Linked DNA regions of Bacillus pumilus. The protein of the gene in region 1 binds, or shares a complex with, the protein of each later gene. Links are inferred from orthologs where the notes say so. Each region holds a gene or a part of one and is shown in the gene's direction. Other genes may lie near its edges.

Region 1 (3,150 bases):
GAGGTTTTGAGCATTCGATAAATGACCCATGGCTGACGGCCTGTACATGCAAAGATCCAGCCGAACTCAATGGCCAAAAGACTAAGGGGCCCGCCGAATAAGTAAAGAAAAAGGAGCCACTTCGGATAATGTTCGCGTTTTAAAATTTTACGGTAAAGCAGTGCTAACACTGCAAACAAAATGAGGACTGAGCCAATGATAACCATGCCGTTAAATAATGTGTGAATAAATAAAGGCGGCCACTCGTCACGAGGGAAATCATTTAAGCCTTTGACCACCGTATCAAAGCTATTTCCTGCCAGAAAACTAAGCGCCCAAGGGATTTCAATTGCTCCTTTAATTTCCTGTGAATCGGCATCAGTAAAACCACCTATTGCAAGAGGCGCATGTGATTGTGTTTCAAATAAACCTTCAGCACCGGCTAACTTTTCAGGCTGATATTCATACAGAAGCTGAGCAGACTCATGACCATTTAAGGCCGTAAGAAATGAGAAAAGGCCTCCTACAATAAGTCCAAGAAAAAGGGCTTTTCGATGAAAAGTATAGAGTTTCTCATTCTTTCTTGTTTTGAGCATTTTAAAAGCGGCCACCGAAGCAATCACAAAAGCACCTGTTGTAAAAGCAGACAGCACGACATGTGTCGCAGTCACCACAAAGCTTGGATTGAAAAAGGCCTTCCAAGGCTCGATATTTGTAATCTCTCCATTGACCATTTGAAAGCCAGCAGGTGTTCCTTCAAACGCATGTACGTTTGTGATCAGAATCGCTGAAGCGGCTGCGCCAATCACGACAAAAATAACGGTAATGATGCGCATAGCAGGTGATAGGCGATCCGCTGCGTACACATAAATAGACATAAATAATGCTTCAATAAAGAACGCATAAATTTCAATCTGAAATGGCAGTGACATGACCTTTCCGATGACCTCCATAAAACCTGGCCATAGAAGAGCGAGCTGAGTACCAGCAATCGTGCCTGTTGGAATGGCGACACCTAACAAGACAGCCTGCGCTTTCGTCCACCGTTTGGCCATGACAGCATAGTGAGGGTCCTTCGTTTTTTGGAAGATGAGTTCAGCTAACAAAATCATTAGCGGGATGCCGACGCCAAGCGAGGCATAAATAATATGAAAGCCCATGGTTGTGCCGAACAGGCTTCTAGCTAAAACGAGATCAGTCAATTTTTTCTCCGCCTTTCTTATCGCTTCTCTTTTTCATGATGTTATTATTCTCCACCATTTTTAGATTATTCTTCCTGACTAAGAAAGCTTGATTTTTGACAAGTTGTAAAAGAGGGAGTAGAATATAAATATAAAGCGTAATCATTACGTTTTGATAACGAAAGGAGTTTTGACATTGAAAAGAGATATTCATCCAACCTCACATGAAGTTGTATTTATGGATGTAAACAGCGGTTACCGCTTCTTGAGTAAATCGACAAAGACATCCAATGAGACAGTAGAATGGGAAGATGGGAAAACGTATCCTGTGATTAAAGTAGAAACAAGCTCTGATACGCATCCTTTTTATACAGGACGACAAAAATTCGGAGAAAAAGGCGGAAGAGCCGAGTTGTTTAAGAAAAAATATCAATTGTAATAAAAAGCACACCCTGAATTGGTGTGCTTTTTTGCAGCAAAAAACCCCGGATGATCACCCGGGGTTCTAGTAATTAATCATTTAAAGCGGTTTTTAAGGTCTTTAGATTTTGTTTCATTAAGCTGATGTAGCTTTCGCCATTTTTGGCATCATCTTCAGTAATAGATTCTAGATTTTTAAGTGTGAGGCTTTTTGCCCCAATTTCACTGCGGATTGTATCTGATACTTTGCTGCTGACGTTGTTTTCAAAAATCACATATTGAATGTGATGCTTTTCAGCTTTTTGTACAATGCTTTCGAGCTGCTTTTGTGAAGGCTCTTCAGAAGCGGATAACCCTAATACACTGATTTGCTCAATACCGTAGCGCTTTTCCCAATAACCGTAGGCTGCGTGAGAAACAAGGATTTCTTTATGTTTTGCTTTAGATAACGTTGTGTTGAACTCTTGATCTAGCGATTGCAAATCCTTTTTTAGTTTTTCATAGTTTTTTGTGTATTCGTCTTTATGATCTGGATCTAATGAAACGAGCGTGTCCTTAATGTTTTTCGCCATTTGCTTTGCATAAACCGGGTCTAACCATGCGTGAGGATCTTTATCTCCATGGTCGTGTTCATCATGGTCATGAGCTTCACTTTCATGGTCGTGATCATGGTCTTCGCCTTCTTCATGTGAATGCTCTTCTTTTGTCGATAACAATTTGATGCCTTCGGCTGCTTTGACTGTTTTCACGCCTTGGTCTTTTAACGTAGAAGCGGTTTTGTCAGCGAATGCTTCAGCTCCTGTACCGCTGTAGATGAAGGCGTCACCTTCAGCCATTTCAACCATCGTTTTTGAACTTGGTTCAAAGCTGTGTGCATCTGCATTGGCCGGGTACACACTTTGCGCATGAACGTGAGAACCGCCAATTTTTTCAGTGAAATCTTGGATCGGGAAGATCGTGGTGTAAATGGTTAGTTTCCCGTCTGCCTTTCCTTTTGAAGCATTTGTCCCCGTACTGCTTGAGCAAGCGGCAAGACCGATCGCAAATAAAGCAGCTGTTAAAATATAAAAGATTTTTTTCATGTAGAAATGTCTCCTCTCAATCTATTAGATAGAAATGATTACGATTTAATGTCCTGAGTAATTGTATCGTAATAATTACGATTTGAAAAGAGGAAAATAAAAAAATTTCATCAGCAGATGTTTCCTTTAAAAAAATGCGCTGCAAAACGTGACGAAATTTCTCACATTGTGCTATATTTATTTTTAAAAAAGATAAAGGAATGGGCAAACGTATGAAACTTTTAGATGAAATCATCGAATATAATCAACAGTTTATTGAAGAGAAGAAATACGAAGAATTTACAACAACGAAGTTTCCACAGAAAAAAGCTGTCATTCTGTCATGTATGGATACAAGACTTGTCGAGCTGCTTCCGCGTGCAATGAACATGAAAAATGGAGATATCAAGATCGTTAAAAGTGCTGGTGCTCTTGTTTCTCATCCATTTGGAAGTATTATGCGAAGCATTTTAGTGGCTGTTTACGAATTAAATGCTGACGAGGTTTAT
Region 2 (3,018 bases), 180 kb from region 1 along the record:
TTGCACTCGGTACATCAGGACATGCGCTTGGCGTCTCTGTTGGGATTGAGATGGGAGAAGTGGAAGCGGCCATGGCAAGTATCGCCGTTGTGGTCGTAGGAGTTGTGACCGTCATTGTCATCCCAATCTTTATGCAATTCATACTTTGATGGTGTCATTGTTTGAAAAAGCCTTGCCCAATTCGTTTTATCGTGCTAAAATGAAAAAGTTGTTTCAAGAGTTCGGTTACTTGACGGACAAATGAAAATTGTGTAGAATAATTAACGAATTGAATAGATATCACAAGCAGAAGCACCCGCTTCTCACCTGATTGACACGTGTTTGTAGTTGACAGGTTGACCGTACATTTATTTTTTCATGCAAATGTTCGCAGTGTGGGTGTTTTATATGCCCACACTTTTTGTTTGCCTGTAAAACATACAACGAAATGGTCAAAATGAATTGTGAACTCAATTCAAAATCTCATGGAGGTGGCTCACTATTAGCAAAGATCAATTAGTTAATGAAGGTATTCGTGCGCGTGAAGTTCGTTTGATCGGACAAAATGGCGATCAGCTGGGGATTAAAACCCGCCAGGAAGCTCTGGAAATTGCTGCGAAAGCCAATCTTGACCTTGTGTTAGTTGCTGCAAATGCAAAACCACCTGTTTGCCGAATCATGGACTACGGTAAGTTCCGATTCGAACAGCAGAAGAAGGAAAAAGAGGCACGTAAGAATCAAAAAATCATTAGCTTAAAAGAAGTTCGGTTGAGCCCGACAATCGATGAACATGATTTTAACACGAAGCTCCGTAATGCAATCAAATTCCTTGAAAAGGGAGATAAAGTGAAAGCTTCTATCCGCTTTAAAGGCCGTGCGATTACGCATAAAGAAATCGGACAGCGCGTGTTAGACCGTTTCTCTGAAGCTTGCGCTGAAGTAGCAACAGTAGAAACAAAACCTAAGATGGACGGACGCAGCATGTTCCTCATGCTTGCACCAAAAGTCGAAAAGTAAAGTAACAGAGGGAGGAAACATCCAATGCCAAAAATGAAAACTCACCGCGGATCTGCTAAACGTTTCAAAAAAACAGGTTCTGGTAAACTTAAACGTTCTCATGCGTACACAAGTCACTTGTTCGCTAACAAATCTACAAAGCAAAAACGTAAATTGCGTAAGAGCGCAATCGTAAGTGCTGGAGATTTCAAACGTATCAAACAACAACTTGCAAACATCAAGTAATTTGGAATAGGAATCATAGGAGGGAATTACAATGCCAAGAGTAAAAGGCGGAACTGTGTCGCGTCAGCGTCGTAAAAAGGTTCTTAAATTAGCAAAAGGTTATTTCGGTTCAAAACATAGATTATACAAAGTAGCAAACCAACAGGTGATGAAATCTGGAAACTACGCTTTCCGTGACCGTCGTCAGAAAAAACGTGACTTCCGTAAACTATGGATCACTCGTATCAATGCTGCAGCTCGTATGAACGGTCTTTCTTACAGCCGTTTAATGCATGGCCTAAAGCTTTCTGGTATCGAAGTAAACCGCAAAATGCTTGCTGACCTTGCTGTGAATGACCTAAGTGCATTCAATCAGCTTGCTGATGCTGCAAAAGCACAACTAGACAAGTAAGTCATATAAAAGATCATTCCGTCGAGGGGTGATCTTTTTTGCTCATCATGTGAGGTGAAATGAATGAATATCGCGCTGATTCTACTGCTGATCTTGGTAAATGGCTATGGTTTTTTTCTCATGGGAGAGGACAAGCGCCGGGCAAAAGCGCATAAATGGAGAATTTCAGAGGCGCACTTATGGAGTGCTGCCGTGCTTTTTGGGGCTGCTGGATCGTATCTAGGGATGCAGTATTTCCGTCATAAAACAAAGCATCCTGCCTTTCAAATGGGCATGCCGGTGTTAATCATGGTGCAGTTGATCATATTAGGATATATAAAGTTCATCTAAAAAAGGAGCAGACGCCATCAAGACGGCGTGTCTGCTCCTTTTTTTTGTTTGATTTTTTTAATGGGCTGATCCCAATCAATTTTTGTTTGAGGATAACGTTCGATAATGTTTTCCTCCAATTTTTCAAAGTCTTCTAATGTAAATTCACTTAGCTTCTCGGGTGACTCCGTCCAAACGTAAATGGAGTGGACAAACAGAGGATGATCCTTAGAAGGAACATGCTTCTCCCCTTCAAACAAGACACCTTTATAGACGAAATTAAAATTTTTGCGCGCATTTTGCTGTTCGTCCATAAAATAAAAGCCTTCTTTTAATTGTGCTTGTTTCAGCTTTCTTCTCGGATTTGAGAAGAATTTTACCGCCATGTAGAAGATGTAGACAAGCAGTGCAACAAGAGCAAGTCTAATGAGGATTACAAACATGACAGGATGCACCTCCAATATACCGTTATCTGATGTACTACGAATGAAAAGCCCAAAAGGTTTCAACTTTTTTTAAAAAAATATTTCGTTAAACGAAAAAATATTCATAAAAAGATCGTATTGAACGAAAGAGGTTTTGTATAATAAGAATGCACCATGAAGATAAAGGAGGATAAATGGAATGACAAAGCTAGATCAAACATTAACTATGCTGAAAGACCTAACGGATGCAAAAGGGATTCCAGGAAATGAACGTGATGTCAAAAAAGTCATGCAGACATACATAGAATCATATGCAGATGAAGTCTCTAGTGACCGCCTTGGCAGCTTAATCGCTAAGAAGGAAGGAAACGCAAACGGACCTAAAATTATGCTCGCTGGTCACTTAGATGAAGTAGGATTCATGGTGACAAAAATTGATGACAAAGGCTACATTCGCTTCCAAACAGTCGGCGGCTGGTGGTCACAGGTCATGCTCGCGCAGCGTGTCACCATTGTAACGAAAAAGGGAGACATCACAGGTGTGATTGGCTCAAAGCCGCCGCACGTCTTGTCACCTGAAGCTCGAAAAAAATCGATTGAGATTACAGATATGTTTATTGATATTGGTGCATCAAGCAAAGAACAGGCAATGGAATGGGGCGTGCTGCCTGG

Evidence for each region.
Region 2: GKC25_RS13415 (region 1) and rplT share a complex: the UniProt entries of both Bacillus subtilis proteins name them as parts of the 50S ribosomal subunit. The link is inferred for Bacillus pumilus from one-to-one orthologs.

Annotation. Positions count from the first base shown.
Region 1 is NZ_CP046128.1:2,641,804-2,644,953, reverse strand. What follows is about bases 1-2,977. They hold GKC25_RS13415 (type B 50S ribosomal protein L31), read left to right. Parts: upstream 1-1,356; coding sequence 1,357-1,599; downstream 1,600-2,977. Other genes in these bases: GKC25_RS13405 (beta-class carbonic anhydrase), read left to right, coding at 2,875-2,977; GKC25_RS13410 (metal ABC transporter solute-binding protein, Zn/Mn family), read right to left, coding at 1,673-2,662; GKC25_RS13420 (cytochrome ubiquinol oxidase subunit I), read right to left, coding at 1-1,181. In the rest of the region: more of GKC25_RS13405, read left to right, coding at 2,978-3,150. UniProt on the Bacillus subtilis protein: While neither of the L31 paralogs is essential, this protein does not seem to function as the main L31 protein.
Region 2 is NZ_CP046128.1:2,464,634-2,467,651, reverse strand. The notes cover bases 88-2,932. They hold rplT (50S ribosomal protein L20), read left to right. Parts: upstream 88-1,252; coding sequence 1,253-1,612; downstream 1,613-2,932. Other genes in these bases: GKC25_RS12500 (M42 family metallopeptidase), read left to right, coding at 2,546-2,932; GKC25_RS12505 (hypothetical protein), read right to left, coding at 1,960-2,364; GKC25_RS12510 (DUF1294 domain-containing protein), read left to right, coding at 1,676-1,942; rpmI (50S ribosomal protein L35), read left to right, coding at 1,021-1,221; infC (translation initiation factor IF-3), read left to right, coding at 481-996. Also shown: more of lrgB, read left to right, coding at 1-87; more of GKC25_RS12500, read left to right, coding at 2,933-3,018. UniProt on the Bacillus subtilis protein: Binds directly to 23S ribosomal RNA and is necessary for the in vitro assembly process of the 50S ribosomal subunit. It is not involved in the protein synthesizing functions of that subunit.